3 regions of the Fictibacillus sp. S7 genome follow, and region 3 is predicted to be linked to each of the others. Evidence: predicted binding sites of a transcription regulator. Region 3 holds the regulator's gene; each other region holds the start of a gene.

The links. The regulator LexA, encoded in region 3, represses DNA repair genes until DNA is damaged. The targets are predictions, from matches to a motif close to CGAACATATGTTCG.
Region 1: uvrB (excinuclease ABC subunit UvrB) is a predicted target of LexA. The motif match lies at 5,751-5,764, and genes of this name have one in related genera.
Region 2: DMO16_RS23475 (YolD-like family protein) is a predicted target of LexA. The motif match lies at 695-708, and genes of this name have one in related genera.

The regions. Positions count from the first base shown of each region.
Region 1 covers NZ_QJKL01000001.1:4,081,307-4,089,395, reverse strand. Annotated here, with positions in the region: gene DMO16_RS20735 (DUF4870 domain-containing protein) at 42-344, opposite strand; gene DMO16_RS20730 (hypothetical protein) at 558-761, shown strand; gene uvrA (excinuclease ABC subunit UvrA) at 809-3,685, opposite strand; gene uvrB (excinuclease ABC subunit UvrB) at 3,697-5,679, opposite strand; gene DMO16_RS20715 (hypothetical protein) at 6,269-6,541, shown strand; gene DMO16_RS24410 (hypothetical protein) at 6,611-6,760, shown strand; gene DMO16_RS20710 (anti-sigma regulatory factor) at 6,858-7,274, opposite strand; gene DMO16_RS20705 (hypothetical protein) at 7,596-7,883, opposite strand; gene DMO16_RS20700 (cation diffusion facilitator family transporter) at 7,959-8,089, opposite strand, start outside.
Region 2 covers NZ_QJKL01000001.1:4,616,034-4,622,455, reverse strand. Annotated here, with positions in the region: gene DMO16_RS23485 (recombinase family protein) at 1-314, opposite strand, end outside; gene DMO16_RS23480 (hypothetical protein) at 415-606, opposite strand; gene DMO16_RS23475 (YolD-like family protein) at 735-1,004, shown strand; gene DMO16_RS23470 (ABC transporter substrate-binding protein) at 1,138-1,566, shown strand; gene DMO16_RS23465 (ABC transporter ATP-binding protein) at 1,595-2,374, shown strand; gene DMO16_RS23460 (ABC transporter permease) at 2,352-3,161, shown strand; gene hmpA (NO-inducible flavohemoprotein) at 3,231-4,466, opposite strand; gene ytkD (RNA deprotection pyrophosphohydrolase) at 4,643-5,119, opposite strand; gene cudC (choline uptake/conversion transcriptional regulator CudC) at 5,705-6,184, shown strand.
Region 3 covers NZ_QJKL01000001.1:1,017,232-1,025,320, forward strand. Annotated here, with positions in the region: gene DMO16_RS05180 (ABC transporter transmembrane domain-containing protein) at 1-1,647, opposite strand, end outside; gene DMO16_RS05185 (YneF family protein) at 1,887-2,099, opposite strand; gene sirA (sporulation inhibitor of replication protein SirA) at 2,180-2,620, opposite strand; gene tkt (transketolase) at 2,759-4,753, opposite strand; gene DMO16_RS05200 (HesB/YadR/YfhF family protein) at 4,934-5,218, opposite strand; gene DMO16_RS05205 (DUF896 domain-containing protein) at 5,320-5,559, opposite strand; gene DMO16_RS05210 (YneB family resolvase-like protein) at 5,605-6,261, opposite strand; gene yneA (cell division suppressor protein YneA) at 6,268-6,546, opposite strand; gene lexA (transcriptional repressor LexA) at 6,703-7,323, shown strand; gene cysI (assimilatory sulfite reductase (NADPH) hemoprotein subunit) at 7,374-8,089, opposite strand, start outside.

The sequences.
Region 1 (8,089 bases), 3.1 Mb from region 3:
GGGTTCTTTTCTGTTCCGGTCGGTGGATACCGCACTACCATTTATGCTTTTAAGGTTTTTATTCCCTGAACAATATTCCATACCATAATTACGAGTGAACTCAGTCCAAACAGAATGGCGCACACCACAATGGATGTAATGCTGAATTCGGTTTCGGCCACAATAATGATGCTCAAAGGAATAGCGATGACGGGAAAAAGGTGCGAGAGAAAGGACCGCTTCGCATGTCTCATGACCTCTTGATCCTGCACAGCTAAATAAATGACGACTGGAAATAAAAACGGGGCAAAAAACATGCTGAAATAACATAGAGATGATAAAATACGATTCAAATTTGTGCTCATGCTGCATTTCCTCCTGGTTTACTGCTGCAATGAAAAGGATTACCCTTTGTAATTCTACCAAATAAAAAGACATCCTTTTAAAAATAAGGTGAGTATTTGTTTTTTTCCCTTATTATAAGCTATCTTAGAAGAGGATATTTGTTTTTGCCTTCCCACAGTTTTTATGGGTAACTGGCTCCCCAACTAGAAAGGGAAATCTTAATGGAGGATAACATGTTTTCAACTGAAAAAGGAATTAAATTTTTTACGATTTTTTTAACCTTGCTTATGGTGGCAGGAATTGTATACAGTGCGTTTTCCGACACAGGAGCCGGCTATTCTGCTGGTGAACGGATTCTGGCTGCCCTGGTCGGCAGTTTGATCGTCCTTTTGATCAACTTTCTTATATACAAGCTATTACTATTTCTAAAAAAATAGAAGAGCTCTGCGAGGATTTTCTCGCAGGCTCTTCTTTTTGCCTCAAATTATTTTGTTACTGATTCTCTTTGTTTCAGCAATGTTTCCATTCGCTTTTTATCACGTTTTAAAATCGGCGCCAAATAACGGCCGGTATGAGATTCGGCAACCTCGGCAAGCTTTTCGGGCGTTCCTGCACCCACGAGGGTACCGCCTTTATCTCCGCCTTCCGGTCCGAGGTCAATCAAGTAGTCACATTGTTTGATAACATCCAGATTATGCTCGATCACGACGACGGAATCTCCGTTATCCACAAGGCGCTGAAGCACCTTGAGCAAACGTGAAATGTCATCAACGTGCAGTCCTGTTGTCGGTTCATCAAGGATATAGATCGTTTTACCCGTTGAACGCTTATGAAGCTGGGAAGCAAGCTTCACCCGCTGTGCTTCTCCTCCGGAAAGGGTAGTCGCTGACTGGCCCAGCTTGATGTATCCTAATCCGACATCAAGGATGGTGGACAGCTTGCGGTTGATCTTTGGAATGTTGGCGAAGAATTCAACCCCTTCTTCCACTGTCATATCCAGGATATCCGCAATATTTTTTCCTTTGTATTTCACTTCCAGCGTTTCACGGTTATAGCGTTTTCCATGGCAAACTTCACATGGCACATACACGTCCGGCAGGAAATGCATCTCAATTTTAATGATCCCATCCCCGCGGCACGCTTCACAGCGGCCGCCTTTTACATTGAAGCTGAACCGGCCCTTTTTGTAGCCGCGAACCTTTGCTTCGTTGGAAGAGGCAAATACATCGCGGATGTCATCGAACACACCGGTATAGGTTGCCGGATTGGAACGAGGAGTTCGTCCGATCGGGGACTGGTCGATATCAATAACCTTGTCAATATGCTCCAGCCCTTTGATTTCCTTATGCTGCCCCGGTTTTACTTTCGCTTTATGAAGCTTCTGGGCCAATGCCTTATGAAGAATTTCATTGACGAGCGTACTTTTTCCTGAACCGGAAACACCGGTTACTCCGGTAAAGAGCCCCAATGGAATTTTTATTTTTACGTTTTTAAGGTTATTTTCGGTAGCTCCCACAATTTCAATGTTCCTTCCGTCCGGCTTCCTTCTTTGGGACGGGAGCGGAATAAAACGTTTGCCTGACAGATATTGCCCGGTCAGGGAATTTGGATCATCCATAATTTCATTCGGCGAGCCCTGTGCCGTAATCGTTCCACCATGGGCACCTGCTCCAGGGCCAATATCGATAATATAATCGGCCGCCAGCATGGTGTCCTCATCATGTTCGACAACGATCAGCGTATTTCCGAGGCTTCTCATTTCTTCAAGCGTACGGATCAGCCGGTCATTGTCCCGCTGATGAAGTCCGATGGACGGTTCATCGAGAATATACAACACACCCATCAGCCTTGAACCTACCTGTGTGGCCAGACGGATTCGCTGTGCCTCTCCACCGGACAATGTTCCTGCCGCGCGGTTCAAGGACAGATAATCAAGGCCGACGTTAACGAGGAATCCGATCCGGTCCACGATCTCACGAAGAATAAGACGGGCGATCGCGCGTTCTTTGTTGGTAAGATCGAGGTTCTCGAAAAATTCCTTGGCTTCGGTCACGGACAGCGCTGTCGCTTCACCAATATGCTGACCATTAATTAACACAGCCCGCGCCTCATTTTTCAAACGGTATCCTTTGCAGGTCGGACATGCTTTTTGGCCCATGTAGCCTTCCATCTGCTCACGGATGTAATCCGAACCTGTCTCTTTGTAACGGCGTTCTACGTTCGCAAGAACTCCTTCAAAGTAGATATCGCTCGTTTTAACCTGCCCGAAATCATTTTTATAGCGGAACCGGATTCGCTCCGTATCGCCGCCATATAAAATTTTATCAAGCTGATCTTTTGGCAGATCCTTTACGCGAACATCCATATCGATGCCAAAGTGAGTGCACACGCTTTTCAGAAGCTGCGGATAATATTGTGAACTTACAGGCGTCCAGGGTGCAATGGCATTTTCATTTAGCGTCAGGTCCCAGTCCGGAATGACGAGTTCCGGATCGACCTCCAGTTTCATTCCGAGTCCGTCGCATGATGGGCAGGCTCCGAATGGGCTGTTGAAGGAGAATAATCTTGGCTCAAGTTCCCCAATGGAGAATCCGCAATACGGACACGCATGGTTTTGAGAGAACAAAAGCTCTTCTTCTCCCATGACATCCACCGTTACCGTTCCGCCTGCCAAATTCAATGCCGTCTCAAGCGAATCCGCCAGCCGGGTGGCGATTCCTTCCTTCACTACAATCCGGTCGACAACCACATCGATGGAATGCTTCTTATTCTTCTCAAGCTTAATGTCTTCGCTGACATCCAAAAGCTCTCCGTCCACTCGAACACGAACATAGCCCTGCTTCTTGATATCCTCAAGAATTTTGACATGCTCTCCTTTTCGCCCGGAAACGACCGGAGCCAAAATTTGGAGCTTGGTGCGTTCAGGATATTCGAGAATGCGGTCAACCATCTGTTCAATGGTCTGAGAGGTAATTTCAATGCCATGATTCGGACAGACCGGCCGCCCGATCCTGGCAAACAGAAGCCGTAAATAATCGTAAATCTCTGTGACCGTTCCTACTGTGGAACGGGGGTTTCTGCTCGTTGTTTTCTGGTCGATGGAAATAGCGGGAGAAAGGCCCTCAATGGAGTCAACATCCGGCTTGTCCATCTGCCCAAGGAACTGCCTCGCGTAGGCTGAGAGGGACTCGACATAGCGTCGCTGCCCCTCGGCATAAATGGTATCGAAAGCAAGCGAGGATTTCCCCGATCCTGACAGTCCTGTCAGAACCACGAGCTTATCACGAGGAATCGTAATATCTATATTTTTCAGGTTATGAGCGCGTGCACCCTTCACCGTAATGTTTTGATTCGTAGACACTTGTTATCACCTTACCCTTCAGCTTTTAGCTCAAGTATCAAATCGCGAAGTTCTGCTGCACGTTCAAACTGCAGATTTCTTGCCGCATCCTTCATTTCAGCTTCCATTCGCCCGATGAAGGCTTCGCGATCTTTTTTGCTCATCTTCTGTTTTGGTGCCTTGGATGTGTACTCTTCGGCATCTTCTGCCGCCTGAGTGGCCCGGATGGCATCGTGAACCGCTTTTTTTATCGTTTGCGGCACAATGCCATGTTCCTCGTTGTACTGCATCTGTACGTTTCTGCGCCGCTGTGTTTCACCGATAGCAATCTCCATGGACCTGGTGATCTTGTCGGCATACATAATGACATGTCCATTGCTGTTACGTGCCGCACGGCCGATCGTCTGAATCAGGGATCTTTCGGAACGAAGGAATCCTTCCTTATCCGCATCGAGTATCGTAACAAGAGAAACCTCAGGAATGTCGAGTCCTTCCCTGAGAAGGTTAATCCCCACTAGCACATCAAACACACCGAGCCTCAAATCCCGGATGATCTCAATCCTCTCCAGCGTTTTAATCTCAGAATGGAGGTATCTTACCTTTATACCCATTTCCTGCAGGTAATCAGTCAGATCTTCAGACATTTTTTTGGTGAGCGTAGTCACGAGCACGCGTTCATTTTTGGCAACACGGTCGTTAATCTCACCAAGAAGATCGTCAATCTGACCTTTGCTCTTACGCACTTCAATGGTTGGATCCAGCAATCCGGTAGGCCGGATGATCTGCTGGATGGGTTCCGGAGCATGCTCCTCTTCATATGGGCCGGGTGTTGCAGATACATAAATGTGCTGAAACTTATCTTTTCCTTCAAATTCATCGAACGTCAACGGTCGGTTGTCTTTCGCTGAAGGCAAGCGGAATCCATGTTCAACGAGTACATTTTTACGTGCCTGGTCACCATTGTACATTCCGCGTATTTGCGGCAGTGTCACATGCGACTCATCGATCACGATCATAGAATCATCGGGAAAATAATCAAGAAGTGTGTACGGGGTGGATCCGATGGGGCGCAATGTCAGATGAAGAGAATAGTTTTCAATCCCCGAGCAAAAGCCCATTTCACTCATCATCTCAATATCATAGCGGGTGCGCTGCTCCAGACGCTGGGCTTCAAGCAGCTTGCCGGCATCATTCAATTCCTTCAGCCGCTCTTCGAGTTCAGCTTCAATCCTCTGAATGGCCATCTTCATTTTTTCTTCACGGGTGACAAAGTGGGATGCCGGAAAAATGGCCACATGATTACGCTCGCCGACAATTTCACCTGTGAGGGCATCTACCTCTGTAATCCGGTCGATCTCATCACCAAAAAATTCCACACGCAGGCACCGTTCATCACGGGAAGCAGGGAAGATTTCCACGACATCGCCGCGCACGCGAAAAGTACCGCGGGTGAAATTAATATCATTGCGGTTATACTGAATGTCCACCAAATCCCTCAAGAGCTGATCGCGGTCACGTTCCATTCCGGTACGCAGCGAAATTACCATGCTCTTATATTCTTCCGGGGACCCGAGGCCATAGATGCAGGACACACTGGATACGATAATGACATCCTTTCTTTCAAACAAGGAAGACGTGGCACTGTGCCTTAGCTTATCGATTTCATCGTTAATGCTTGCATCTTTTTCTATAAATGTATCAGACTGCGGAATATAGGCTTCCGGCTGATAATAATCGTAATAACTTACAAAGTATTCAACAGCGTTATTCGGAAAAAATTCCTTGAATTCGCTGTAGAGCTGCCCGGCAAGCGTTTTGTTGTGGGCAATTACCAGAGTCGGTTTGTTTACTTCCTTGATGACATTGGATACCGTAAAGGTTTTTCCTGTACCTGTAGCCCCAAGAAGCGTCATTTTTTCCTTCTTCTCATTAATTCCTTTTACAAGCTGACGTATTGCCTCAGGCTGGTCTCCTTGAGGTTTATAAGAAGATACGAGCTCAAATGTTTCGCTCACATTCATAACCTCCGTCCTAAATTTTGCTAATAAGATTATAACACAGCAGACCTGTGAAACTCTAATTTTTACGAACAAATATTCGCGCGTCAAATATTGGAAATCAATACCGCATGGAAGAATGTATAGTATGCTACTGTTTTTCTTTTTTTAAAGAAATTCGCTCATATAAGCAAAAAAAGCCAGCCCTCTGAAAAGGCAGACCTTTTTATATCACTTTACGTGCCTGTTTTTTATGGATGCCCAACCCCATCCAAAATCCGATCACCAGGGAGCATGCGGCAATGGCTTACCCGGGTTGTTTCCCCCTTTACCATCGGCAATACCGTTGCCAGAATAACCTCTGTCATTCTTTTTTACCTCTATTCTTTCTGCTTTCCTCGGTACGCTAAGCAGAAAAAAACCAAAACCCATAGGCTTTGGCAATAAAGGGGGTGAGTTGCTTCAAAAGCTTTTTACCCTCATTAACTCTTGTTCAAACATTAAAATAAAAAAAGTTTTTAAAAAAGAGTTTTGAAGTTACCTACAAAGGGAATTTACATAATATTCCCTTTTATTTGCGATTAACAATTAAACAGGAGGTTTTTCCATGAATACTCGCAGGGTTATTGGTATTTATCCTTCAGAAAATAAAGTTCTCAATAAACTAAAGTTACTTAAGAAAGATGGCATGAAAACAGAACACATGATCATCGTCAACCCCTCTGAGCCTCAAAAAAACCTGCCAGCTCCACCAAATATTCTGCAAAAACTCATAATGATCGGCGTTTCCGAAAGCGAAGCCAAATTATATGCTGAAGTGTTAAAAGAAGGACAATACATCTTGCTCAACACCGTCACCCACAAGAAATACTTAACCTGATTTTTTTGTTCCCCAAACATATCAGCCATCACTTCTCCATATAGTGTAGGAAGAAGGAGGCGCATCCGCTTGAACGAAACCGACCAGTTAAAAGCACTGAATCAACTATTGGAGATTATTCATTACAAGGGAAATGCCCGGAAACTATCTTTTATGAACCGGTCCCTTTTTCATTCCAAAAAAATAAAATCAAAAAACATCACCCGCCTTCGTTCATAAGGGAGGGTGTTTTTCTTTTATCTCATAACACGGTATAGAGATGGAAGAAGAATAAAAATAAGCCGCTATTCCTTTTTCCATAAGGAGTTGGCGGCTGTTAATTTAATCGTTGCATACACCACTTGATGGCAGTAACTTCGGTTCCTACTTCCAGCATGGTATGAACGTTGAAGATATCCATAAGCTTCTGAACACCCGGCAAGCCTGTTCCCAATCCTCCCGAACTGGTGTAACCGGATTGGAGTGCCAGATTAATATCTTGAATACCAGGCCCGCGGTCGACGGCCGAAACACGGATACCGGCGCGATGGTTTTCCCTGATCGCTTCTACAATGATTTTTCCTTCGCCTGCGTAGAGATAGATATTTCTTGCAAGCTCGGATATTGCTGTCTTAATTCTCACTTGATCAACTGCATTAAATCCGATCTCCCGTGCCAGTACCTTTCCCTTCTGCCGGGCGATGAAGATATCGTATTCACGTTTTATTTCAACCGTAACCTGGTGATAGTTCACGGTAAGCACCTCTATTCCTGGATTATTGGTAGTGCTTACTTCCTACTGGCACGGGATATGGGATTATGTAAAAACTTCAGAATGTAAAACGAAACTATACTCCACATACCTTTCAACAATTTAAGTATTATTCCTTTTTATTTCAACAAATTTGTTCTGATTTGAGGATATATTACTACATATTCAGCTGTTTACGGTGTTAACTGCTTATTTCGGCATTTTTCTTCTATTTCCTTCGCATGCAGATTTATTCATTTGCTCCTGCTTCTTGAGTCAAAAAAAAGCCCCCATCCGATGATGAGAAGCTTTGTGTCTTGTTTTCTATTTTCCGGAATTTTCATGGCCGGGCAGCTGTTCATCAGGAGTGGACTGGCCTCCCGCCGAAGTATTGTCATCAGGGATAATGGCGACCTGATTTCCTGAAGCGTCAGGTTTTGCTTTTCCGGATTCCGAGCTTGGCAGGTTATCATTTGATGAGCCGAAATCTGCAATTGAAACTACTTTAAGCCCTAAACTGTTTAGATTATCATTTAGCTTGTTACGAAGGTCCTTATCAAACGTTTCATGTGCTTCTGCCGTATATTCAAGCTGAACATTAATCGTTTTCATTTGAGATCTCCTCCTTCATTTCTTATGCAAAACCTATTCCCGTTTTTCTTCAGCATAAACAAAGAGTGACATCAGTCACTCTTTGTCGGGAAAGTATGGATTGATATGGATAAAGACTTCTGATATATCCGGAAACTGTGTTTGAAGTTCATCTCTCAGGTTTCTGGCGATATCATGCCCTTCTTTAATGCTCAAATCAAAATTAA
Region 2 (6,422 bases), 3.6 Mb from region 3:
ACACCGTTCTCATTTAGGAAATTTACAATCAGAGGTGTTTCATCTTCCCTACGTCCCAACCTATCGAACATGAATACCAATAAGACATCAAATTTTTTAGCCACTGCTGCTTCTCTAATCGTATTTAAAGCGTCTCGATCTTCAACTCTTTTTTTCCACCCTGAAACGCCACGTTCATATAATTCATTCGTAATTGTCCAATCACTTTGTTGTTCAACAAACTGACAACATGCATTTCTTTGTATAGGGATATCATCATCTGTATTTACCTGTTGTTTAGTTGAAACACGATAGAGACACCACACTCTTTTCATGATTAATTCCCCCGTTGTCTAAAAGTGTATGCCTAATAATAAATTCAAAAAGAAAAAATCACTTTTGACAAGTGATTGTTAATGGAGATATTGGTTTTAATTACTCAGGAATTATATTTGACCAGAATTGTTTTAACGCTTCCTCTGCTTTTCGTTGAGCTTCCTGCTCCTTAATAAAATTTATATCTACTTTGATTTCTTGGTCTGACTTATCTACAAGCTTTACCTCATTTTTACTACAAACAAAGTCATACCTTTTACCCCGATATTGAATTTCCATAACATCACCCATTTAATGTATATGCATAACATTTTTTCATTATTAATAAACGGCCTTTGACAATCGAATTGGTAAAATTGTTTATTTTTCCAGCGATAAAGGAACGTGTGTTCGTATACAATATTTACATAAGGATGGTGATGAAATTGATTCGTGACCGAGGAAAAATGAAATGGCAAGGAATGCTTATGCCTGAGCATGTGAAAAAAATAAAAGAATTTGATTGGAATGATTCAAAGAAAAAGAAACCAGAACTAGATGAACAACAGGTACAAGTTATGGAAGATACAATTTGTGATGTTATGGCTGCTAATCAATATTTATGCTTAACATACTTTAACAAAGATGATTTTCATTTAATGATTGGTAAAGTTCATTATATTGATCCTGTAAAAAGGAATTACGAATAGTCGATAAACATGATGAAGTACATAGAATTAAATTTGAAGAGTTGGTAGATGTTAGGGTTAATTAAAAATTAGGAACAAAGGGTGCATTTTGCTCCCAAACGCCTTCGCTTCCGGTACAGGGGACTATGTGCAGTTGTTTGAACCACAGGCAAGCCTGTTTGAACAAAAAGGCATCGGCCATGTGGTGGCCTCCTTCGGTGAAGCATCCGGAAAGCTGCCATATACATCCTATATGTCCAAACAAAGCTATATGAAAAAGAATGGGGATGTGCTCAAACGCTTTACCAAAGCGATCTATAAGGCGCAGCTTTATGTAGAAACACATACGGCAAAGGAAACGGCGGAACTGATCGCTCCGTATTTTGAAGACACACCCGTTGATCTTATTGAAAAGGTTGTGGACCGCTACAAAGGTCAGCACAGCTATGCGGTAAATCCGATCCTCGAACAAGATGCCTGGAATAACCTGCAGTCGGTCATGAAAGCAGCGGGAGAGCTTCCGAAAAAAGCCGATTACAAGAAACTGGTTAACACCACCTTTTCCCGTGATGCCACAAAATAAATCATAAAATTACGATGGAGGGATCATAGTGGCCTTCTTACAATTAAAATCGATCGGTCAAACGTACTTTTCCAAGCAAACGGCCACGACTGCATTAGAAGACATTACACTCTCTGTCTCCGAGGGAGAGTTTGTTTCCTTTCTTGGACCGAGTGGATGCGGAAAGTCCACCCTGCTTTCCATCATCTCGGGTCTAATACAGCCAACGAACGGCACAGTTTCCTTGAAAAATCAGTTAATTACACAACCCCATGCGAAAATTGGATATATGCTTCAGCAAGACTACCTGTTTCCCTGGAAGACAATCAAAGACAATATTTTGGTAGGATTAAAACTGCAAGGTTGTCTGAACGATGAGCGGACCTCATATGCCCTATCCCTGATGAGCGAAATCGGCTTATACGACACCCTGGATAAATACCCAAATGAATTGTCCGGCGGCATGAGACAGCGTGTGGCATTGGTCCGCACACTCGCAACCAACCCGCAGATCCTCCTGCTGGATGAACCGTTTTCCGCACTTGACTATCAAACCAAACTAAAACTTGAAGATTTAGTCTCTACTACTCTGCGTGAACATGGCAAAACCGCAATTCTGGTCACCCACGATATTGGAGAAGCGATTGCCATGAGCGACCGGATCATTTTATTTTCCACAAAGCCGGGAAGAATCTTCCGGACGTTTCCGGTATCAGGCCATCTGAGAAAGCGTCTGCCGTTTGAAGCGCGCCAGCATCCTGATTATTCTGTGATGTTTCAGCAAATTTGGGAGGAGTTGGAACAAATTGAACAAAACGACACCGAGTAAAACCCACTCCGACTACTTGTTGAACCTGCGCAAACAAACAATCAAAGTCAGACTCTCTCAGCTTTTGATTTTCATTCTTTTTTTCGGTCTTTGGCAGTACAGCTCAGACCAAAAATGGATCGATCCCCTTCTCTTTAGTTCACCACAGAAAATCCTTGCATTGCTTGCTGAGAAAATAGCGGATGGAAGTATTTTCGGTCATATTGGTATGACCCTTTCAGAAACAGCGATTGGGTTTTTGCTTGGAACGTTATTCGGAACCCTGCTCGCTGCCCTGATCTGGTGGTTCCCCTTTCTCTCCAGAGTTCTTGATCCGTACCTTGTCATTCTAAACGCCATGCCCAAAGTCGCCATTGGCCCTATTCTTATCGTAGCTCTCGGGCCCAATCTAACATCCATTGTGGCAATGGGGATCTTAATTTCTGTCATTATTACAACCATCGTAATCTATACGTCATTTAGAAATGTAGAACCCAACTATGTAAAAGTCATCCGGTCGTTCGGAGGTTCAAAGTATCAATGTTTTAAAGAGGTGATCCTCCCCGCCTGTTTTCCGGCGATTATCTCGGCATTGAAAGTAAATGTCGGCCTTTCCTGGGTTGGGGTCATTGTTGGAGAGTTCCTTGTTTCCAAACAAGGACTGGGCTATCTGATTATTTACGGTTTTCAGGTATTCAATTTTACCCTCGTATTGATGAGCCTTCTGATTATCGCTTTGCTGGCAACCCTTATGTATCAGCTTGTGGAAGCTCTCGAAAAAAAGCTGATCAAGAACCGGACACTGTAACCCTTACGCTTAAACTAAATTACGGACATGACCAAAACCCCTCCTCATTGATCGGAGGGGTTCAAGTATTTACGCCTCTTCCAGGTTCCCGAATGATCCAAAGAATTCATAGTGAATATCCTCTTCGGGCACTTCCCATTGGTTCAGTGCAGAGTTGACCACCTGCATGAACGGCAATGGACCGCAAAAGTAAAATTGGGCATCTTTTGAGGGCAATACCTCCTGCAGCCATTCAAGGGTAATGTAGCCTTCACGGTCAAAATACTCTTTTTCTCGGTCCTCGTTTGAGGGCTGTGTATAAATAAAATAGGATGTGATATTTGGATTTTGTTCACTTACCTTGCGGACTTCTTCCCTGAAAGCATGGACGCTTCCATTTTGCGCCGCTTCAATATAGACAACCTTTCGATCGGGCTGATTGGCATTGATGGTATGCAGCATGCTTGTAACCGGAGTCAGACCAACCCCTCCGCTGATGAGCACAACCGGCCTGTTACTGTCAACATCCAAATAAAAATCGCCGGCAGGAGCAGAAATGGGAAGTACATCCCCTTCATTGTATAACTGATGCAAATCCGTGGATACCACACCGGGCCCTATGTCTTCGCCTTTTGGTCCTTCCCGCTTTACACTGATCCGGAAATAATCCAGACCCGGCCGGTCAGACAGGCTGTACTGTCTCAGGTGGGTATATTCCTCCTGGGGGATTTCAACTTTCACTGTAATATATTGTCCCGGAAGGAATGATGGCAATGCTTGTCCATCTTCAGGCTTAAGGTAAAACGAAGTAATGACTTCGCTTTCCCTGACTTTCCGGTCAATGATAAAATTCTTAAATCCTGCCCACCCGCCTGACTGGGTCTCTGCGCTTTTATAAAATCCTTCTTCCATTTTAATAAATGCACTTGAAATAATCTGGTAAGCATCGGCCCATGCATCAAGAATCTCGTCAGTCGCTGCATCGCCCAGAATTTCCTTGATTGCCCCCAGCAAATGTTCGCCTACAATGGGGTAATGCTCTGGTTTTACCTGCAGACTTCGGTGCTTTTGGCCAATCCTCTCCAGGATAGGCATGATCTGACTGAGGTCTTCTATGTTTGCTGCAGCTCCATACACGGCCTCTGCCAGTGCTTTTGGCTGATGGCCGGTAATCTGGTGGGTCATATTAAACATATTTTTCAATTCGGGATGACTTTCGAATAACCGCTGATAGAATTTCTTGGTAATGGCCTCACCATGTTCTTTAACAACCGGAAGAGTTTGTTTGATCACTTCAAATTTTTTTGGATCCAGCTGTTTTACCATTTTGGTTACTTCTTCACGCTGTTCTTGTTTGTTTCTATCCACTGTCAAAGCCTCCTTTTTTTCACTATAGGACACGTACCCCAATTCAGCTTTAGCAACGCGTGGTATTTCTATACAAATCTTGCAGAATAAAAAAACAGCCAACATCCATGGGATGCGGCTGTGCAATGAAGGCTCTACAAAAACCTTTCTTTCGTATGCTGGAGACTTTGTATGAGCACCTGATCCTTCATCATGAAGCTGAACTTTTGTTGTCCTTCAAAGGATTCCGGCAATTCCTCAAAAAAGACAGGTCCGTTAGTTTCATAATAACGATCTTTCAACAATAATTTATCAACTGTAGCATAATATATGTTTTTAATGATGATGCCGCCTTTGCCATCCACCTTATACTGTCCCAAATAATGAAGGGATGAAACATGTCCCCCTGTTTCTTCAAAAACTTCACGGACAGCAGCCTGATCTGCATTTTCTCCCGGTTCAACTTTTCCGCCGGGAAATTCAATTCCCCGCCGCGGATGCTCTGTCAGGAGCCATTGCCCGCGAAAACGGCACAGTACCCAGACATGCTTTGGGTCAGTGGAAAAAGGATGGTCATCAAAGGAAAGCTTAACAGTATTATCATAATAATCTTTAAAAGTAATGGGTTCCATTGTTTAGTTACTCCAAATCACTAGGTTAATTCTATTGTAAATAAGGAAGCATACATTGTCCAATACCTAAAAATGCTTTCCTTCCTATTATGAAATACAGGTACCCTTTTAATAAGAGGAAGGATCACTTTTTTGTTTCTTTATCTATTATCCCATATTTATAGTAAAAAATAAAAAACTCCGGTCCAAGCGGACTGGAGTTTTTTACATTATAAGTGTACTCATCATTTCCAAACAGGTTGTTAGGATTTACACAAAGGAGTTTAGTTTATTAAATTTTAATTTAATGTTTTGAACATTATATAATTTGACGTCTCTTTTTTCATTTGTAAACCCCAAGCCTCGCTCAATTTCCGTGAAATAAAAAATGAAAATCCCCCCTATAATGTAGGTAATCTATATTTACATCTGATTTTTTTATGAGCATTTGACATAAGAATTTATTCATGTAACACAGGGTAATGTAAGGAAAATTTTTAACGAATTAATAAGGATGGTTGGAATGCAAGATCATAATGAGATGGCTCGGGAAGCTATTGAACGAGCGAAGGGAAACATTGTGTTGTCCATTCCATTGCAGAAACGATGGATCTTTATGGAGTTACTCCTTCAGCAGGGAGACTTTATGGAACCATGTATTTTGAAAACGCAATGACGCTTGATGAAATGAAGGAAGCACTGAAGATGAGCAAGCCGAGTATGAGCACGGCTGTACGGACACTTCAAGAGATTAATGTGGTTCATAAAACATGGCAAAAAGGTTCACGCAAGGATGTTTTTGTAGCGGAAAAAAACTTTTTCAAATCACTGATTCACTTTTTCTGTATTAAATGGATGCGTGAAGTGAGACTTAATCTGGAAGCCATTGAAATGTCGGAGAAGGATTTACAGACCGTGATTCAGCATACAAAGGTGGATAAAGCCATCCGTGCCGAAGCAGAGCGCCATTTTGAGCTGATCCACGAGTCAAAGAAGTATTATTATTGGCTTGAAACGCTTGTTGACAGTTTTGAGACTGGAGACATTTTTCGCTATCTTCCCATACCGGATGACGATAAAAAGTAAATCACCTGGTAATTCCACAAAACAGTAAGATCGCTTAATCCCCATGAGTGGGGAGCGGGGGATTTTGTTTCTACAACAAACATTCACTGGAAAAGCGGGTACTGCACCCCCAGTCCCTTTTAACCTCGTATGCATGTGGAAGAGATGGTTTCTTCATGAGAAGCCCTCTTCTCCCCGTTGTTTTCTGATTTTTTCCCATTCCCGAATTTTTCTTACTATTTATTACAAATGAATGAAG
Region 3 (8,089 bases):
TATCCTGCCTTCATCCAGCACAATGATCAGATCGGCATGATCCACACTAGACAGTCTGTGAGCGGTAATGATCGTCGTTTTATCTTTCCGCTTGCCTTTCAGGTTTTTCAGAATGTTTTCTTCTGTCCTGGCATCAACGGCCGACAGGGAATCATCAAGAATAAGCAGCTCGGGATCTGTTAGCAGGGCACGCGCGATGGAAATCCGCTGTTTCTGCCCGCCGGAGAGAGTCACGCCTCGCTCGCCCACGACCGTTTCAAACCCGTCTTTAAATTGAACGATATCCTCGTAAACGGCCGCATCCTTTGATGCCTGTTTGATTTCTTGAAAGGAAGCATGATATTTTCCAAAGGCAATATTCTCAGCAACGGTTGCAGAAAAGAGAAAATGGTCCTGCGGCACATACCCGATGGCTTCTCTTACCGCATGAAGACGATAATCGTTTATATCATGTCCGGCCAGTATGATCTGATGATCTCCCACTTGAAACTCTTTGAGCAATAGCCGGCAGAGGGTCGTTTTTCCGCTGCCTGTCTTGCCGACAATCCCCATGGTTTTCCCTGCCGCCAGTTCAAAGTAAATGTCCTTTAGAGCCGCTGGACCATTTTCATCATATGAAAAAGATGTCAGCTTCATCTCGATCGATCCGGCAGGCGGCTCCTGTAATCCATCCTCTTTTTCAGAGATCACGTCATTGACTTTTAATAGATCTGTCACGCGGTCATAGGAAGCTCTTCCTCTTTCAACAATATTAAACAACCAGCCAAATGCCAGCATTGGCCAGATCAGGAGACCAAGGTAGCTTGTAAAAGAGACAAGCTGTCCGATCGTGAGCTCTCCGTTTATAACAAGGGAAGAGCCATAGGAAACCGCAAGAAAAAAAGAAACGCCGACAACGAGAGATATCGTCGGATCAAACAAAGCATCCACCTTGGCCACGGAAATGTTTTTTTGGACTACATCCTTCGATAATGCTTTGAAGGCATCCACGTCCTGCTCTTCCTGTCCAAACGCTTTGATGACCCGTGCTCCCGAAATGCTTTCCTGCACTTTATCGTTCATCTCAGAGAAAGCTTCCTGCGCTTTATGGAAGCGCTCGTGCAGCATGCTACCATACCGGCTGGTTGACCAGGCCATGACCGGAAGCGGGAGCAGACTGATGAGCGTCAACTTCCAGCTGATGGTAGCAGCCATCGTAATCAGCGTAAAACCACCCATCATCGAGGAATCAACGAGCGTCAGCACCCCGTCCCCTGCTGTTTGCTGAATCGCCTGGAGATCATTGGTGGAGTGGGCCATCAAATCTCCTACTCTCTTTTTTTGATAAAAGCGGGGGGACATGTTCGTAAAATGGGTATAAAGCCGGTTCCTCAGCAGCAAAGCCAGTTGAATGGAGGCTCCGTAAATCAGAACTCTCCAGAAAAAACGCAATAAGTATACAATAACCGCGACCAACGCCAGAATCAGCATGTAACTCCCCAGCTGTTTTCCGGTCAACGAATTACTTTTTATATGATCAACCGTATAGCCAATGATTTTTGGCGGAACCAGAAGGCACAGCGACACAAGTGCTAGCAAAGCAATTCCGGTCAGGTACCTTCTTTTTTCCTGTTTAAAGTACCACATCAAATCCATAAACACATTCAAGCCCAGCATCCCCTTCCCCCAAAAACACCCTCTTTATTTTACCAAATAATGAAAATTTTAAAAATCATTTCTGCAATAAAAAAAGCCACCCTACAGTCCACATGGACCATAAGGCGGCTTATTACGAGATCTAAGAAGAACAAATCCGGTATCAAGGATAAAGATGAACTTAACCAGTGACGTAAGAAATGATCAACTCTCTATCGTCGTTGAAGATAAATCAGCTTGTCACTGATTTATTACTTCATTTGTTTGTTCATTGCCTGCATCATTTGGTTAATTTTCTTTTGGGACGGTTTCTGGCCCATTTGCATCATCATGACCCGAAGCATGTTTTCATTAATTGGCGGATTTTTTTGCAGATAACTCATCATGTATTTGCGGGCAATGAAAAAGCCGATAGCTACGCCTGCAAGAAGCGCTAGAATACCCACAAGGATATAATAAAACATAGTAAAACTTCCTCCTTCATGTTGTCTAGCACTAGTTTACTATAAAGTGATAAACATATACAAGATGGACACTAAAATATTTATGAGCCGTACCCTGTCCTCGGTTTCAACGGATTCAGCCACCCATAACGGTAATATTTAAAATCCATGGCAAAAAAACAGCGCTCGTATTTGCGCATCGTTTCAAAAATGATCGTTTCCGCCTCAAAACCACCCACACTCTGAAGAATGAGGTAGCGTTCTGAGAAGCTGAGCCGGGCAGAACTATTGTCACTTTCCAGTAAAAAGGAATGAATTTCTGTGTGAAACCCCTTCTTCGAGAGGAGCATTTGCTTTAAAAAGGTTTGTAAAGGATCAACATGTAGCGGAGACGTAATGTACTCGATTTGCTTTTGCAGGACATCCTTCTGAGCGGTAAAGGTTTTGTATTCCTCTAAAAAGAGCTGAAAAAGCTTTGACTCTTTTCCAAAGTATCGTTCAGCAACTTCATCTTTTAGTTTATAAATGAAATACTCTCTCAAGCCCCCGCCACCTACTCTCGCTTTTTTCCTCAGTATAAAGCATGTCCTAAAAAAAAGTTGTCTGATGTTGAAGATTGAAATCACTACTTTTGTCGAACGCAAAAAAGACCCGGAGGATTTCCTCCGGGCCATTTTTTATTATTTCAACAATGCTTTAACTTTGTTAGAAACATTTTCAACAGTGAAGCCGTACTCTTCGATGATTTTGTTTCCTGGTGCAGAAGCGCCAAACTTATCAATCGCTAATACGTCGCCTTCAAGTCCAACATATTTATGAAGGCCTTGAGAAGCAGCCATTTCAATGCCAAGGCGTGCACGTACAGAAGAAGGGAATACACTTTCTTTGTATTCAGCAGATTGCTGTTCAAATCGGTCCCAAGAAGGCATGGAAACGACAGAAACGTTGATTCCTTCTTCTTTCAGTGATTTTTGAGCTTCAACTGCAAGGCTTACCTCAGATCCGGAAGCAAGAAGAATCGCTTGTGGAGTTCCTTCCGCTTCTGAAATGATATAAGCACCTTTTTTAACGTTCTCATATGCATTCTCTTTTGTTCCAGGCAAAATCGGAAGAGCTTGCCTTGTAAGCACAAGAGCCGTTGGTGTATCTGTGCTTTCAAGAGCCAATTTCCATGCTGCCACAGATTCATATGCATCTGCAGGACGGATTACAGATAATCCAGGCATTGCACGAAGTGACGCAAGCTGTTCAACCGGTTCATGAGTAGGTCCGTCTTCCCCAACAGCCACACTGTCATGCGTGAATACGAAGGTTACAGGAAGACCCATAATGGACGCAAGGCGAATGGCCGGACGCAAGTAATCGGAGAATACGAAGAATGTTGCACCAAAAACTTTTAATCCGCCATGGAGCGCCATACCGTTGACCGCAGCACCCATTGCGAATTCACGAACACCAAACCAGATGTTGCGTCCGCTGTAATCTTCGCGGCTGAAATTGGTTTCACCTTTTAGCATGGTGTTGTTGGATCCCGCAAGGTCAGCAGAACCACCAAACAGCCAAGGAATGTTTTGAGCAAAAGCATTTAATGCATTCCCTGATGAAGCACGTGTTGCGATCGCTTTATCAAACTCAGGAAGGTTTGCATCAAAGTTTTCTGGAAGCTTGTTGTCAATTGCCAACTTTAATTGAGCAGCTGCTTCGCTGTGCTCTTTTTCATAGCGGGCAAACAAGTCATTCCATTCTGCTTCTTTCTTTTGGTTTTCCTCTTTTACTGAAGCAAAATGATCTCTCACTTCGTCCGGAACGTAAAAGTCTTCTTCAAATACCCAGTCATACGCCGCTTTCGTCAGTTTAACTTCATCTGATCCAAGCGGTGCACCGTGGGAAGCTGATTTACCGGATTTGTTTGGAGATCCAAAACCAATTACGGTTTTAACTTCAATAAGTGTTGGATGTTTTGTATCTTTTTTCGCTTCAGCGATCGCATTTTCGATCTCTTTAAGATCAGTGCCGTCTTCGACACGAATCACTTGCCAGCCATAGGCTTTAAAACGATCCTGCACGCTTTCAGAGAAAGAAAGGTGCAAATCACCATCAAGTGAAATATCGTTGGAATCATACATAACAACCAGTTTACCAAGACCAAGGTGGCCTGCAAGTGAAGCTGCTTCAGCTGATACACCTTCCATTAGGTCTCCATCACCACAGATAGAGTAAGTATGGTGGTCAACCACTTCAAAGCCATCTTTGTTGTAAGTCGCAGCGAGGTGGCGTTCAGCCATTGCCATACCAACAGCCATCGCAATACCTTGTCCGAGTGGTCCAGTTGTGGCATCAACCCCAGCAGTGTGACGGTATTCCGGATGTCCAGGGGTCTTGCTTCCCCACTGACGGAATTCTTTAAGGTCATCCATGGAAAGATCATAACCGGATAAGTGAAGCAGGCTGTATAAAAGCATGGAACCGTGTCCTGCAGACAGTACAAAACGGTCACGGTTGAACCATTGCGGGTTCTCAGGATTGTGGTTCATGAACTTTGTCCAAAGGCTGTAAGCCATAGGTGCGGCACCCATAGGCATTCCCGGGTGACCCGATTTGGCTTTTTCGATGCTATCTATAGCCAAAGTTCGAATTGTGTTAATTGATAATTGATCAATTGAAGCAGTAGACATTAATTTCATCATCCCTTCATCTACATATGAACATATGTAAAAGATTTGTCGATTCAATCATAAACATTTTGGCCTGTTTATACAAGCACAATGCCCTTCATTAGTTTCCCTTAAAGTATTGCCTTCATACAAATAAAAAAGCCCGCATTATAACTTTTGTTATAATACAGGCAGTATCACTTACGCCAGTGCGGGAAGGTCACAGTAAAAGATGTCTTCGGTTTCATCATAATCCAGCTTCATTTCCTCAAGAATCCATTCATCGTCCGGTCTAAAAAAAAACGTCAGTCCGCTCACTTCATGGATCTGATCACCATCACCAGGCATTGCGGGAATTACGCCTACAGAGTATCCGCCATGGCTAGTGCTTCCTGCATACCTTGCGAAAAGCCGAATGGCTTCACCTTCGTTCAAATCAATTTCACGATACAATTTTACAACAGAATCCGTTATTGAAAAAGTCACTTTGTTCTCCCCTTCCAAAGTTGTTATAGTACAGTATATAGGAAATTCAGAATTTTGCAACAAGAAAAAAAGCCTGATTTCATTTGAAATCAGGCTTCCTTTTAATGCTTTATATTTTTTTGGCTTTTTTTGCTTTCTTTCAGCTTCTCCGGTGTCACATCATTGCCTTCAGGGTCAATGATGGTCAATGAATGCAATCTATTTTGAAAAGAAGTTCTGACATTCTTCAGATACTCTTCTCGTAATTCTTTTTGCTCTGCAGCTTCTTCAGTGGATAAACCTTCTTGTTTCGACTTCTTTGCAAGAAAGTTGAGCCGTTCCAATTTGTCTGGTGTAAGCATGAACACCTCTCCTTTTATATTCGATATGCCTATCATAAACGAATATCAGGTAGGGTTTCCAGTCACAGCACTTTCTATATACTCTTTATACCGCCGGTGAACTGTTGCTTTCGATGCTTCATATCCAAATCCCCGGAGGGTTCCTGCAATCTCAGCGAACGTAAGATCCATCCTGCGAAGACGAATGATTTCTTCAATCGGCAATTCTTTGCGCTCCCTGCCGCCATTGTGGATATTCTTTAAATTTTTCTGCGGCTTGTACCCTTTTTGAACCGCTTTTTTCATTCCACGTTTAATTTTCAAATTATGGAGCTTTCTCTGGTACTCCTCTACCACCGCCACAATTTCAAGCACCATCGATTCTGCCTCGGAAAGATGATACTCTCCCTGGCTGCTGAAGGTATACACTTTAATTTCACGTTTCAGCAGTTCATGAAGCAGTACAATTTTGGCATTCCCCCTGCCCAGCCGGGTATCATCTGATACCAAAAGAACTTCAAATTCACCGCTCTGGGCCATTTCAATGATGCGCAGCAAGCCTTCCCGTTCGAGGCTGTACCCGCTTTCCCGTTCCTTGATGACAGAAACGATCGTAAAATCATGCTCTTTAGCCAATCTTGTTAATTCTTCTTCCTGCCGGGAAAGAGAAGCGGCCTGCTCCTCCTTCTCTGTGCTTACCCTGCAATAAATAATGGCGTTCAAGTAACATCACCTGTCTTTTTCTGCTTTGATTGGAATGATGAGCTTCTGGCCCGGTGTAATGGCCCCTGCCTGTATTCCGTTGTTCTTCTCCACCCAGTCTACAAATGCCCAATTGCTTTTGTGGTCCTTAGTATATTCTTCTGCAATTTTCCAGAGTGAATCTCCCTTATTAACTGTAATCTCCATATACTCCTTCGAGCCTTCAACATGTGTCTGATGGGCAAACATAAAAAACCCTGCTGCAAAAATAGATATTAGCATAACTACCGGTGAAAATCCCTTCATTTCCTATCACCCCTGCGAATGTTTGTTCCTATTTGTTCTCATTATAATGGGAACAGCTGTTCTTTTCAAGGGTTTTTTTCGAACTTATGTTTGTATATCTTGCTTTTAAATGCTATACTTTTTTCAAGAGTATTCAGTGAATGAGGTGCGAATATAATGACAAAGTTATCCAGAAGACAGATTGATATCCTGGAATTTATTAAAGAGGAAGTTAATGCAAAGGGATACCCTCCTTCCGTTCGGGAAATCGGAGAAGCCGTCGGGCTGGCGTCCAGCTCTACCGTTCATGGCCATCTTTCTCGTCTGGAGAAAAAAGGGCTGATTCGCCGTGACCCTACCAAACCAAGGGCCATTGAAGTATTGGGGCTTGAATCCGACCAGATCATCACCAAATCACGATCCGTCAATGTGCCGATCATCGGTAAGGTTACTGCTGGATCTCCGATTACGGCCATTGAAAATGTGGATGAGTACTTCTCTCTTCCAGAGCATGTAGTAGGAGACGATAATGTTTTTATGTTAACTGTAGAAGGAGACAGTATGATTGAAGCAGGCATTTACGATCGGGACTTGGTTGTCGTAAAGCAGCAGCCTACAGCGGAAAATGGTGATATCATCGTAGCGATGACAGACGAGAATGAAGCAACCGTCAAACGGTTCTTTAAAGAGAAAGACCATATCCGTCTGCAGCCTGAAAATTCTTCGTTATCACCCATCCTTCTTCCAAACGTGACCATCCTCGGAAAAGTAATTGGTGTGTACCGCACCTTACATTAAAAATAAGCAAACAGCGGCCCGGCATAACTGCCGGGCCGCTGTTTTTAGGATTATAAATGAAAATTGGTGCCATCTGTTGTGGCTTTAATAACTCCGCTTCGAATGACAAAGTCTCCAAAGTGTTCGCCTTCAAGACGCTCTTTCGCATATTTCGGGAAAAGAACTTTTAATTCCTTTAGTATTTCTTCCTCCCCTATGTTCTCGCGGTACATTTTGCTCAAACGGCTGCCATCAAAAGCTGCACCCAAATACATATTGTATTTGCCCGGCGCCTTGCCGATAAAGCCAATTTCACCGAGTGCATGCCGTGCACATCCATTAGGGCAGCCGGTCATCCGAACGGTGATTTCCTCGTTGCGCAACCCGTTTTCATCCGCAATCTGATCAATTTTGTCCATCAGCACCGGCAGATAGCGCTCCGCTTCAGCCATAGCAAGGCCGCACGTCGGAAGTGCTACACAAGCCATAGAATTTCGGCGGATAGCAGAAACGTTCTGGCTGTTGAGCATTCCATATTGATCGAGAAGATTCGTGATCTCCTGCTTCTTTTCCTCGGACACATTTGCAATGATCAAGTTCTGGTTCGCAGTTAAACGGAACTCCCCAGTGTGAACCTTGGCAATTTCACGCAGGCCGGTCATCAGCTTGTAGTTTTCAAAGTCTGTAATACGACCACCTTCAACAAACAGCGTAAAATGCCATTGATCTTGAAGACCCTGAACCCAGCCATATCTGTCTCCATTATCCTCAAAGGAAAAGTCCCTAG